DNA from 3 places in the Dorea sp. AF24-7LB genome. Region 3 is predicted to be linked to each of the others. Evidence: riboswitches for the same ligand, from Rfam matches in the RefSeq annotation. Region 3 holds a riboswitch; each other region holds the start of a gene.
The links. A riboswitch is a leader RNA that binds a small molecule or an ion and turns the genes downstream of it on or off. The one in region 3 is predicted to bind glycine.
Positions count from the first base shown of each region.

Region 1: it holds a riboswitch for glycine, as region 3 does, so the genes downstream of both, DWY31_RS00095 (GrdX family protein) here and glyA (serine hydroxymethyltransferase) in region 3, are expected to answer to the same signal.
Region 2: it holds a riboswitch for glycine, as region 3 does, so the genes downstream of both, gcvT (glycine cleavage system aminomethyltransferase GcvT) here and glyA (serine hydroxymethyltransferase) in region 3, are expected to answer to the same signal.

Region 1 is NZ_QUFR01000001.1:16,817-21,094, forward strand. It holds gene DWY31_RS00090 (alanine/glycine:cation symporter family protein) at 1-1,252, shown strand, start outside; glycine riboswitch at 1,515-1,627, shown strand; gene DWY31_RS00095 (GrdX family protein) at 1,816-2,202, shown strand; gene DWY31_RS00100 (glycine/sarcosine/betaine reductase component B subunit) at 2,270-3,550, shown strand; gene grdB (glycine reductase complex selenoprotein B) at 3,571-4,278, shown strand, end outside.
Region 2 is NZ_QUFR01000001.1:151,298-155,575, reverse strand. It holds gene gcvPA (aminomethyl-transferring glycine dehydrogenase subunit GcvPA) at 1-586, opposite strand, end outside; gene gcvH (glycine cleavage system protein GcvH) at 624-1,004, opposite strand; gene gcvT (glycine cleavage system aminomethyltransferase GcvT) at 1,092-2,180, opposite strand; glycine riboswitch at 2,322-2,417, opposite strand; gene alaS (alanine--tRNA ligase) at 2,655-4,278, opposite strand, start outside.
Region 3 is NZ_QUFR01000005.1:113,773-118,050, reverse strand. It holds gene DWY31_RS07095 (glycosyltransferase family protein) at 1-202, opposite strand, end outside; gene DWY31_RS14160 (hypothetical protein) at 329-523, opposite strand; gene DWY31_RS14155 (hypothetical protein) at 664-969, opposite strand; gene glyA (serine hydroxymethyltransferase) at 1,311-2,558, opposite strand; glycine riboswitch at 2,639-2,749, opposite strand; gene DWY31_RS07080 (NUDIX hydrolase) at 2,988-3,488, opposite strand; gene folK (2-amino-4-hydroxy-6-hydroxymethyldihydropteridine diphosphokinase) at 3,561-4,278, opposite strand, start outside.

The DNA of each region.
Region 1 (4,278 bases), on a different contig from region 3:
TCAAGTACGTGGATTTGGAGAAGGAATGCGCCGGACTTTTGGCGGCCTGTTCAGTAAAAAAGGCAATGCTGACAAAGATGGAATGTCATCATTCCAGGCACTGGCAACAGCAATTGCAGCTCAGGTAGGAACCGGTAATATCGCCGGAGCGGCGACCGCTCTTGCAATCGGAGGACCGGGAGCTATTTTTTGGATGTGGATCGCAGCATTCCTGGGAATGGCAACGATCTTTGGCGAGGCTGTACTTGCACAGAAGTATAAGCAGGTAGGAGTTGACGGAGAGATCACAGGAGGACCTGTATATTATATCCGTGCAGCATTTAAAGGAACGTTTGGAAAAGTACTTGCCGGAATTTTTGCAATATTGATCATCCTGGCGCTTGGATTTATGGGTAATGCAGTACAGTCCAATTCCATCGCAGCAGCCTTCCATACAGCATTTGGTGTGCCACAGGCAGCAGTTGGTGTTGTAGTTGCACTGATCGCGTTATTTGTATTCGTAGGTGGTATGCAGCGTATCGCAAAAGTAACAGAGACGCTCGTACCAATCATGGCAGCTTTCTATATTCTTGGTGCGCTGATTGTTATTATTTATAATTATAAGAATATTCCATATGCATTCCAGGCAATTGTCGTTGGAGCATTTAATCCGTCAGCAGTATCCGGTGGTGCTGTGGGTGCGACATTAAAACTTGCACTTACAAAAGGTGTTGCAAGAGGATTGTTCTCTAATGAGGCTGGTATGGGTTCTACCCCACATGCGCATGCAGTTGCAAAAGTAGATCATCCGGTCGAGCAGGGATTTGTTGCAATGATCGGTGTATTTATCGATACGTTTATCGTACTAAACCTGACAGCATTTGTAATTATTACAACGAAGTCTATTCCAAGTGGTAAGACAGGTGCAGAGTTAAGCCAGTATGCATTCTCTACATTGTATGGAAAAGGTGGAGATATCTTTATCGCGATTTGTATGTTCTTCTTCGCATTTTCAACAATTATTGGCTGGTATTTCTTTGGACAGGCAAATATTAAGTATCTGTTTGGACCAAAAGCTGTAAAAGTATATTCCGTATTAGTTGCTGTGTGCGTAGTGCTTGGATCACTTGCACAGGTAGATCTCGTATGGAATATGGCAGACTGCTTCAACTCCATGATGGTAATTCCGAACTTTATCGGTCTGATTGTTCTGAGCGGTACGATTAAGAAGTTGCATGATGATTACTATCAGAACTTTAAAAAGAATAAATAGATATTATCTATAAGTGGATGAAATGCAGGACAATCATAAATGTTGTTTTTTATAGACGTTTTAATAAATATTATAAAATCGACTAATAAATATAACAAAAATCAGGAATGGAAATTGTGCATACTCACTAAAATAATATTAATTAGTATAATGGGTTGCAAAAAAAGTTACAATAAGTTATTATAGATACAGGCAATAAATAATATAAAAAATGTCTATGAAAATTGTGTAATGATTTTCTATGAAAAGAATATTCGTGGGATGATGTTTTCCAAGAGAGAGTTGAACGGATCAGCCGCCGAAGAGGCAAGCCGGACATACATGGTGGGTATGCAAAAAGGTGAAACTTTCAGGCAAAAGGACTGGAAAATGTACCACATTCTGAATCTTGTGCTGTGTGATAAAGCTTATCGATGATTTCAATTTATCAGGGCAAAAGACAGGAAGGACGCCGTAGATATAATGGTATATCTGGACGTCCTTTTTTATTTGGAATACCGATGACTTTTATTGTATTTATCGATTGCCGAGGCAACAGGCCGGAAAGGAGGATACGGTTCAGGATGAACAGGGGGAAATATATAGTCTTGACCAATAATCCACTGGTCTTCGATAAGCTTGAGAAGACGCACGAAGTAATATATCTGGAAACTACTTATGAAGGACTTCTCCGGGAAGTCAGAGACAGAATACATGACGGACATTTACTTCTGACGCATCCGTTATCCGGAAGCGTGAAGCCAAATGAGACACCATACAAATCGGTTTTGATTTCAGCTGGAAAGGAGGAAGTGGACAGAAGGTCGCTTACGATTATAGAAAATGCAATCGATGCATGCCATAAATTCCAAGATAAGACTGGACGATATGGAGAAAGCGTACTGGAAGATTTTCAGTTGATTGACTGGACTCTGCTGGAAAGCGGCCTGGCATCAGCAGATGCCTGGTAAGTCATTGAGTGAGGTTGTCGAGCGTTGCAGCTTAAACAATATAATTTTTTTAAGGAGGGAACTTAAAGTGAGATTAGAAATGGGACACATTTACATCAAGGATATTCAGTTTGCATCTGAGTCAAAGATTGAAGACGGAATCCTTTATGTATCCGAAGAAGCCGTTAAGGCAGTAGCTCTTGAGGACGAAAAGATTAAGAGCGTATCATTTGACATTGCAAAACCGGGTGAGTCTGTAAGAATCACACCTGTTAAAGATGTTATCGAACCTAGAGTTAAAGTTGAAGGAAGAGGAGGAATCTTCCCGGGAGTTATCTCTAAAGTAGACACAGTTGGAGAAGGAAAGACTTACGCATTAAAAGGAATGGCTGTTGTTACAGCTGGTAAGATCGTGGGATTCCAGGAAGGTATCATTGATATGACAGGTCCTGGAGCAGATTACACACCATTCTCCAAGACATTAAACCTGGTTATGGTATGTGAGCCAATTGACAATATCAAACAGCATGAATACGAAAAAGCAGTTCGTTTCGCTGGATTCAGAGTTGCAACTTACATTGGTGAGTTAGCACGTGATCTGACACCGGATGAGACAAAAGTTTACGAGACATGTACAATTAAAGAAGGAATGGAAAAATATCCGGATCTGCCGAGAGTTGCATATGTACAGATGCTTCAGAGCCAGGGACTTCTTCATGACACATATGTATATGGTGTAGATGCTAAGAAAATCGTTCCTACAATTTTAAGCCCTACAGAGATCATGGACGGAGCAATTGTTTCCGGTAACTGTGTATCTGCATGTGATAAGAACCCTACATATGTTCATCTGAACAACCCGGTTGTACATGACTTATTTGAACAGCACGGAAAAACATTAAACTTTGTTTGCCAGATTATCACAAACGAGAACGTATATCTTGCTGATAAACAGCGTTCTTCTGACTGGACAGCAAAACTTTGCAAGATGTTAGACCTGGATGGAGTTATTGTATCTCAGGAAGGATTCGGTAACCCGGATACAGACCTTATCATGAATTGTAAGAAGATTGAAGCAGAAGGCGTTAAGACTGTAATCATCACAGACGAGTATGCCGGACGTGATGGAAAATCTCAGTCACTTGCTGATGCTGATCAGGCTGCTGATGCAGTAGTAACAGGCGGAAATGCAAACCAGGTAGTTATCCTGCCGAAACTTGACAAAGTAATTGGAACTCTTGACTATGTAACAAAGATTGCTGGTGCAAGTGAAGAGACACTGCGCGAGGACGGATCTCTTGAAGTTGAGCTTCAGGTTCTGACAGGCGCAACAAACGAAACTGGTTTCAATAAACTGAGTGCAAGATAAGGAATGGAGGATATAGAATAATGGCTAAATTAAAAGTTGTTCATTACATCAATCAGTTCTTTGCACAGATTGGTGGAGAAGAAAAAGCAGATTACCCGGTTGAACTGCGTGTTGGCGAAGTTGTTGGACCAGGTATGGCATTAACACAGAATTTTAAAGATGAAGCAGAGATCATTGCAACAATCGTATGTGGTGACTCTTATTTCAACGAGAATCTTGAAAAAGCAAAAGCAGAGATTCTTGAGATGGTTAAAGAACAGGCTCCGGACATCTTTATTGCAGGACCGGCTTTCAACGCTGGACGTTACGGAGTTGCCTGCGGTACTATCGCAGCAGCAGTTCAGGAAGAACTTGGTATTCCTTCCCTGACTGGTATGTATGTAGAGAACCCAGGTGCTGATATGTTTAAAAACCAGGTATACATGGTCTCTACAAAGAACAGTGCAGCAGGTATGAGAGACGCTGTTAAGAAGATGGCTCCTCTGGCTGTTAAACTTGGAAAAGGTGAGAAAATCGGTTCTTCTGCAGAAGAAGGATATATGCCGAACGGTATTCGTGTAAACTTCTTTGAAAAAGAAAGAGGATCTCAGAGAGCTGTTAAGATGCTCATTAAGAAACTGGCTGGAAAACCTTTCGAGACAGAGTTCCCAATGCCAGACTTCGACAGAGTTGATCCGAATCCGGCTGTAAAAGACCTTGCACATGCTAAGATCGCATTAGTTACTTCC
Region 2 (4,278 bases), on a different contig from region 3:
CTTTCAGATAATCAATATCTGTCACTCCGTCTTTTTCCGGAATTACTTCGATTTCTAATTCGTTACCGAAGCAATATGTTTTAATAACTTCTAACACACTTGGCATTACTGTTGCTGAAACAAATGCTTTCTTACGTTTTCTGTCAGCACACATTGCAACCGCCTCTGCTGCTGCCGTAGCTCCGTCATAAACAGATGCATTGGATACATCCATTCCTGTAAGATCTGCTATCATTGTCTGATACTCAAAAATGGATTGCAGAATTCCCTGACTGATTTCTGCCTGATACGGTGTATATGCAGTCTGTAAATTTTCTTTTGAAATGACATTGTTTACCATAGCCGGAATATAGTGTCTGTATGCGCCTGCACCACGGAAGATTGTCGGAAATACTTTATTTTTCTTTGCGATTCCTTTCATCTTTTTCAGAACTTCCATCTCTGACATTCCTTCCGGAATATCTAAGCCGCCCTGGATCTTAACCTGCTCCGGAATGTGGCGGAATAAATCATCGATGCTCTCATATCCGATTTCATTGAGCATCGCTTTTCGCTCATCTAATGTGTTTGGAACATAACTACCCATGTTCTTTATCCACCGCCTTTCTTTACATTCTTATGTATTAAGCCTCTTCGCTTTCTACAAATGCTTTGTATGCGTCAGCATCTAACAGTTCTTCTGTCTCTTTTACTTCACCAACTTTTACAAACCATGCATCATAAGGTGTTTCGTTGATAGATTCCGGAGCGTCTAACAGCTCTTCATTGATCTCTGTTACAACACCTGAAACCGGTGAGAATACATCAGATACTGCTTTTACAGACTCAACATCTGCGAATGCTTCTCCGACTGTTACTTCATCTCCAACTTCCGGAAGGTTTATAAATACAAGATCTCCTAATTCAGACTGTGCATAATCTGTTAATCCGATCACTCTTACGTCTCCATCCTCTTTTATCCACTCGTGTGATTTTGAATACTTTAATTCTGCTCTTAATTCCATTGTTTTAATCTCCTTTTCTTTTATGATATAATATGCCTCTGTTTGTGATACCCTCGGTTTCAGACCTTTTCCCTGGCATCCTTATATTTATTTTGCTCTCTTATAAAACGGAAGTGCTACAACTTCTACATCAACCATACGTCCTCTGACATCCACCTGTAATTTTGTTCCTACATCTGTATAGGCAGTTTCCAGTAATGCCATTCCGACAGCCTTGTCAATGAAAGGACCTTTTGTACCGGATGTTGTATGTCCGATCACTTTGCCGTCTGCATATACATCCTGATGTTCACGGATGATTCCTCTTCCAATAACTTCCAGACCTACTCTCTTTCTCGTTAGTTCTGCATGTTCTTCCAGAGCTTTCTTACCGATGAAGTCATCTTTTTTCATCTTCACTGCGAATCCAAGTCCTGTCTCCAGCGGTGAAACATCATCATCCATCTCGTGACCGTAAAGTGGCATTGCTGCTTCCATACGAAGTGTATCTCTTGCTCCAAGACCACACGGGATAAGTCCTTCTTCTTTTCCATTTTCAAGAAGTGTATCCCACATCTTCTCTGCATACTCGCTTGGCAGATATAATTCTACTCCATCCTCACCTGTGTATCCTGTCTTGGAAATGATACATGGGATTCCGGCTACTTCTGTGTCGAATACTGCATGGTAGTATTTCTGAGGAATGTTCTCTTCTGCTGTCAGCTTTCTTAAGATATCCATTGCTTTTGGTCCTTGCAGTGCAAGCTGTGCATACTGAGCAGATACGTCTGTAAATTTGACTTCTCCAAACTGATGATTTAACATCCACTGATAATCTTTATCTTTGTTTGCTGCATTGACAACAATAAAGTAATGATCATCGGAATGTTTGTAAACAATCAGATCGTCTACTGTTCCGCCATGTTCATTACACATCGGACTGTATCTTGCCTGTCCATCCACCATATTGTCAAAGTTATTCGTCAGTATCATCTGGATATTTGCAAGTGCATCCTTTCCTTCGCATAAAACTTCTCCCATATGAGATACATCAAATAGTCCTGCCTGAGTACGAACAGCCATATGTTCTTTGATTACACCTGCTTCATACTGTACCGGAAGAAGGTAACCTCCAAATGGTACGATCTTACCTCCTGCCTTCACATGTGCATCATAGAGTGGCGTTTTTAATTCCATGATAAAAATCCTCCTTTTTTCTCATCATGAACTGCTCTGTCAGCGGGTCTTGTCCCGTTAAAAGTTTGTCGGAGCAAAAAAATAAGAGACATGTCCTATTTCAGGACTTCCTGCCTCCCTGTCTGCTTTCTTTCAGAGCTTCGTCCGAACCCAATTCTTCTGCCTGAGAGTTTCGAATTACTTCTTGCCCCTTCGGCGCTATTGCTTATTGCTAATAATCTCTCTTAGGTTCATCACCCGATCACTTTTCTTTTATTTTGACAGGCTTATTGTAACAGTCCTTAAATTATCTGTCAATAATTGTTTATTTTTTAACTTTTCTGTTATTTATAGGCAATTGCAACAGTCATTATAGTTATTATCTATAAAAAAGAAAGATACATTTTCACTTTTTTGTAGAAAATGTATCTTTCTTTATTTTCATTGTATTTTATTGTACTATTATCTGCGTATTTTCATACTTCTAAAGTGCACTTATGCAAGCTGTTCAGCCAGTACTTCTTTCGCTTTTGTGAGTGCATCATTCATGCCTTCCGGCTTCTTGCCCCCAGCTTGGGCCATATTCGGGCGGCCACCACCACCACCGCCAACGCATGATGCACAAGCCTTGATCAGATTACCTGCATGTGCGCCTTTATCAATTGCTCCTTTGGTAGCCATAGCCATCAGGCTGACTTTACCATCTGTAGCCGATACAAGCACAACAACACCTTCGCCAAGCTTGTCTTTTAACTGGTCACCAAGATCACGGAGTCCGTTCATATCCACGCCTTCTACCTTTGCGGCGAGCAATTTCACACCGACAACTTCTGTCACCTGATTCATCACATCACCTATAGCATCTTTGGCAAGCTTGCCCTTCAGGCTCTCCACTTCGCTCTTCAATGCCTTATTCTCAGCCTGCAGATGACTGATCTTCTCTTCCATATTATCCGGAGTTGTCTTCAACATCTTCGCAGCTTCGTGAAGCTTCTGCTCCTGTTCCTCGTAATAATCCATCAGTCCTTTGGAAGTCAGTGCTTCAATACGGCGCACACCGGCTGCGACACCGGACTCGGAAAGGATCTTAAATGACATGATATCACCGGTATTTGCCACATGTGTACCACCACAGAACTCAATAGAGAAATCTCCCATGCTGACAACACGTACAATATCTCCGTATTTTTCACCAAATAGAGCCGCTGCTCCTGTCTTTTTTGCTTCCTCGATCGGCATGTTGCGCACAACAACCGGAAGATGATTACGAATTTCTCTGTTGACGATTGCCTCTACTTCTTTAAGCTGTTCTTCTGTCATAGCAGAAAAATGCGTAAAGTCAAAACGAAGTCTGTTCGCATTGTTCAGAGATCCAGCCTGTTCTACATGTGTTCCAAGCACCATGCGGAGTGCTTTCTGTAACAGATGTGTTGCACTGTGGTTATTTGCAGCAAGTGCACGGTTCTCACGATCAACTTCCAGTGTCACTTTATCACCGATTTTGATCATGCCTTTTGTCACATGACCGACATGTCCGAATTTGCCACCGAGAAGTTTTACAACATCTTCTACTACAAATTCACCGTCTGCACTGCGGATCACACCTTTATCAGCTTCCTGTCCACCGCTTGTTGCATAGAGCGGAGTCTTCGCTACAATGACCGTTCCCTTTTCTCCGTCAGAGAGTGCATCTACAATCTCTTCTTCACTTGTAAGTGCTGTAACTTCTGACTCTGCTTCCATATTGTCATATCCGACAAATTCTGTTGTCAGTTCCGGATCAAGCGCATCATAAACGCTTGCGTCTGTACCACTGTAACTGTGTGTTCCAAAAGTTCCTTCGGACTTCGCGCGCTGTTCTTTCTGTGCTTTTTCAAAGCCTTCTTTATCATATGTCAGTCCCTTTTCCTCCAGGATCTCACTTGTCAGATCCACCGGGAATCCATAAGTATCATAAAGCTTGAATGCATTCTCTCCGGAAAGTACGGTTGTACCTTCTGCTTTCATATCTGCTTCCATGTCAGCAAGAATAGACAGTCCCTGATCGATCGTCTTGTTAAACTGCGCTTCTTCTTTTGCAATGACATTGAAAATAAAGTCTTTTTTCTCTTCCAGTTCC
Region 3 (4,278 bases):
CAACTACAACATCCGCTGCACCTTCGTTTTCCCATTCATCTCTGGATTCTATAACTGTATATACGCCTGCTCTGTTCAGATATTTTTTTAATGTACAGGCAAAAAAATAGTCAGACCAGTTCTTCTTCGATGCATTATTCGGGAATCCGGCTTTGATGACCCATATTTCTTTTCCGTTCGCCAGTTTTCTTCTATCTTCCATATCTGATTTACCGCTTTCTCCTCTGGATTCTTATTTTAGACACAGTATCTCCATTTTCTATATCTTATTAATTATAGAGAACATTTTCCGGACCGTCTAATTGATTTTTTTTATTATAGGCATTATCTATATGTTGTATTCTTCACATAACTGTTCACAATACTCTTCATCTTCCGTTACTCGCTTTGCGTCATCATACTGTTTCTTTTCTAATAGTAATTTTATCAATTCTACTTGTCTTCGTCCTTCCTCTCTTCCCTCTTCTCTTCCCTCTTCTCTTCCTTTCTCCCTAATCAGTCTTTCGCGTTCCTCTGCTTTCATAAAACTCGCCTCCATCTCATCGCTGGCTTTTATTTGTTGAATTTTATGATGCAAGTCCTTCAGCCGATGGTCACTGTTTTCACGCAATCCTGTATCATTGCTTTCTGTAATATAATGCAGAAAATCCACTAGCTCCGGCTCTACTTCTTCGGCATTTGTTCCGTTCGTGTTAAGGAATATTTTTCTGCAACAAAGTCCATACGGATTCCTCGTTTTCCCGGCAGATTATGTATTACTTTCTGTCCTTCTTTCCAGCGCAGGCTTTTTAATCTTTTTCCTGTTGCAAACTCAATAATTGTCTTACATGTTTCCAAATCTTCTGTTGCAACATCAAACAGGAAATCGTCCATCAAGTTAAGATCTTTCAATGTACGACCTTTCTTCCCACCCTGATTCTTCTGAAGCATTGCATCATTTTCCATATTTATTTTTTCGTTTTTAATCATATGTTTCCTCCTTAAGTATAACGGATTAGTGAAAAATCGTCTACATCTACACAGTCCGTCCTTTTCTATTAATATGCTAGAAAGTAAATTTAGTTTGGATTCTCCTGTTCGACTCGAACCTTTTGAATATGTTTTGATATTCTTTTGATAATGGTTTTTGATTTTTTTGAAATTAAGTACTCTTAGATTTTTATGAATCAACATATGTTGTAGATGTATTTTATCACAGCGGTGCGAAAAAAGCTACAGAAAAATCCGGTGCTTCTCCATAACGCACCGGACTTTTCTGTTTATAATTGAGTAAGGGATCTATTCCATTCATTTATGTAGTTTTTCAGCTCTTATTTATACAGCGGATATTTTTCACAGATTTTGTTAACTTCTGCACGGATCTCATCTGCTTTTGTATCGAAATCTGTAACTGTCATCTTGATCAGTTTTGCAATTGTCTTCATATCTTCTTCTTTCAGTCCACGAGTTGTAACTGCAGGTGTTCCGATACGAACTCCGCTTGTTACAAACGGGCTTGCAGGATCATTCGGTACTGCATTTTTATTAACAGTAATATATACTTCATCCAGACGATTCTGTAATTCTTTTCCTGTAATGTTCATATTCTGAAGATCAACTAAGATCAGATGGTTATCTGTTCCACCACTTACAAGGTTAAATCCTTCTGCTACCATAGCATCTGCAAGTGCTTTTGCATTCTTAACAACCTGCTGCTGATACTCTTTGAATTCTGGTTTCAGAGCCTCTCCGAAACATACAGCTTTTGCAGCGATGATGTGCTCAAGCGGTCCTCCCTGTGTTCCTGGGAAAATAGCTTTGTTAATTGCTTTTGCATGCTCTTCTTTGCAAAGGATCAGTCCACCTCTTGGTCCACGCAGTGTCTTATGTGTTGTTGTTGTTACAACATCTGCATACGGAACCGGGCTCTGGTGAAGTCCTGCTGCCACCAGTCCTGCAATGTGAGCCATATCAACCATCAGATATGCGCCAACTTCTTTTGCGATATCAGCGAAAACATCAAATTTGATCTCTCTTGGATAAGCAGATGCTCCTGCTACGATTAATTTGGGTTTGCATTCATGTGCAATCTTACGAATCTCGTCATAATCCAAAAATCCTTCATCATTTACATTGTAAGGTACAAAATTATATAAGAGTCCTGATAAGTTTACCGGTGAACCATGTGTCAGATGTCCGCCATGTGCCAGGTTCAGTCCCATAACTGTATCACCCGGTTTGATGAGTGCCTGATAAACTGCTGTATTAGCATTTGCTCCGCAATGTGGCTGTACATTTGCGTGCTCTGCACCAAATAACTTTTTCGCACGTTCGATTGCAATATTCTCCAGAATATCTACGTCTTCGCATCCACCATAGTAACGTTTTCCCGGATATCCTTCTGCATATTTGTTTGTTGGAACGGTTCCCATTGCGAGCATAACCGCAGGGCTTACGATATTCTCTGAAGCAATCAGTTCGAGATTTCTTCTCTGTCTTCCAAGTTCCAGCTCCAGTGCTTTTCCAACTTCGTCATCGTACTCTTTGATATAATTTGTTACATCTTCAATTCTGTTCATCTTATTGTCCTCCTTCGATACGCCTGTTTCCCCCAATAAAAAACAGGCAAAAAACCTTTGCTTCATTTACTAAAGATCTTTTGTCTGCCTCTGTCCTTTTACCTGAAAGATTGCTGATCGGTTTTCCCCCATATAACTACCAGTTTACTTCTTCGGTACAATTAAAAATATTGTTCTCCAGAGTGTCGTCCGAATCCATTCCTTTTACCTGAGAGTTTCTGCCTACCCCTTCGGCTCCGTTTCGGATAAAGCCTAGCCCCTGTTCTTTATCCATACGGTATCTCACGAATTCATCTGCCGACTTATCAACTGCTCTTAGTATACACAATGCTTTTGTTTTCGTCAATAATTACAAAATAAGTTATTTTTTTATCAATTTTTTGTGCATTTATTATATCTATCTATAGAGTTATCAATTTTATAGATAATCTATCTGAAAACTTCTTTGATACTGTCATAATGCAGGAAAATGCCTTCTCCGGCAAGATCTTCAATTTCTTTCTTTGTCGCGAAACGGTATCCCGCTGTTTCTTCTTCCTGTAAATGTATATCACTCTCGTCAATATTCAGAACAAAGCGATAAACATCTACAAAGTAATTATCTCCTTCTCCCGGGTTCTCTCTGTGATATGTGAAACAATATCCACCTTCCGCATTCCTTACATCCAGCCCTGTCTCTTCCTTCACTTCGCGTATAACAGCTTCTTCCGAAGTTTCTCCTGCCTGTGCTGCGCCTCCGGATACTTCCCACCATCCCGGTGCCCACGCTTTTGTCATTACACGTTTTGTGATAAGATACGTGTGATCTGGTCTTGCAACTACTCCAAGTACTGTCAGATGATATTCATCATCTTTCAAGCACCAGTCATTTCTCTTCATCGTGCGACCGGTTGGATTTTTGTCTTTGTCATAAATATCCCAAAGTTCCATTCTTCTGCCTCCTTCTTCTGTCTTGATATTACTGTCTGCAGTTTCTCTACCTCATTGCCCCTGTTTATTATACTATAACTGTGCCTGAATTTCCTCTAACATTTCCCGCACTGTTTTTCCATATACCGGATGGCGTTTGTACGGTGCAATTTCGGCCAATGGTTCCAACACAAAGCTTCTTTTGTGCATTTCAACATGTGGAATACAGAGATCATCTTCTTCCAGTACGATGTCATCATACAGCAGAATATCCAGATCCAGTGTTCTCGGTCCCCAGTGTATAATCCGCTCCCTGCCCGCTTCTTTCTCGATCCGGTTTAATTCTTTTAACAATTCTTCCGGATATAATAGCGTCCGCATTTTCAGACATGCATTTAAAAAATCCGGCTGATCTGTCACTCCGTAAGGCTCTGTTACAAGATAAGAAGAAACTTTTTCAACTGTACAAGTAGGAATCTGTCCTATTTTTTCGACTGCTTCATTCAGATAAGTTTCACTGTCACCAATATTAGAGCCAAGTGCGATATATGTTGTATGCCATTCGCGCGAAATCTTCACACTGACTGTTTTCAGCGGAAGTCCTACCGGTGCCCATGGCTTCTTGATCTCCAGATCGATCTTGCAAAGTCCCGATATGCTCTTAAGCATCTCTTCCGCAAGGGTTTCTGCCACCCGTTCTAGCAGTTGGTAGGTATGTTCTTTCATATATTTTGTGATAAATGCACTGACTTCACCGTAATGGATAGATGCCGTCAGATCATCTGTCTTCCCGGCTTTTCTTGTATCTGTA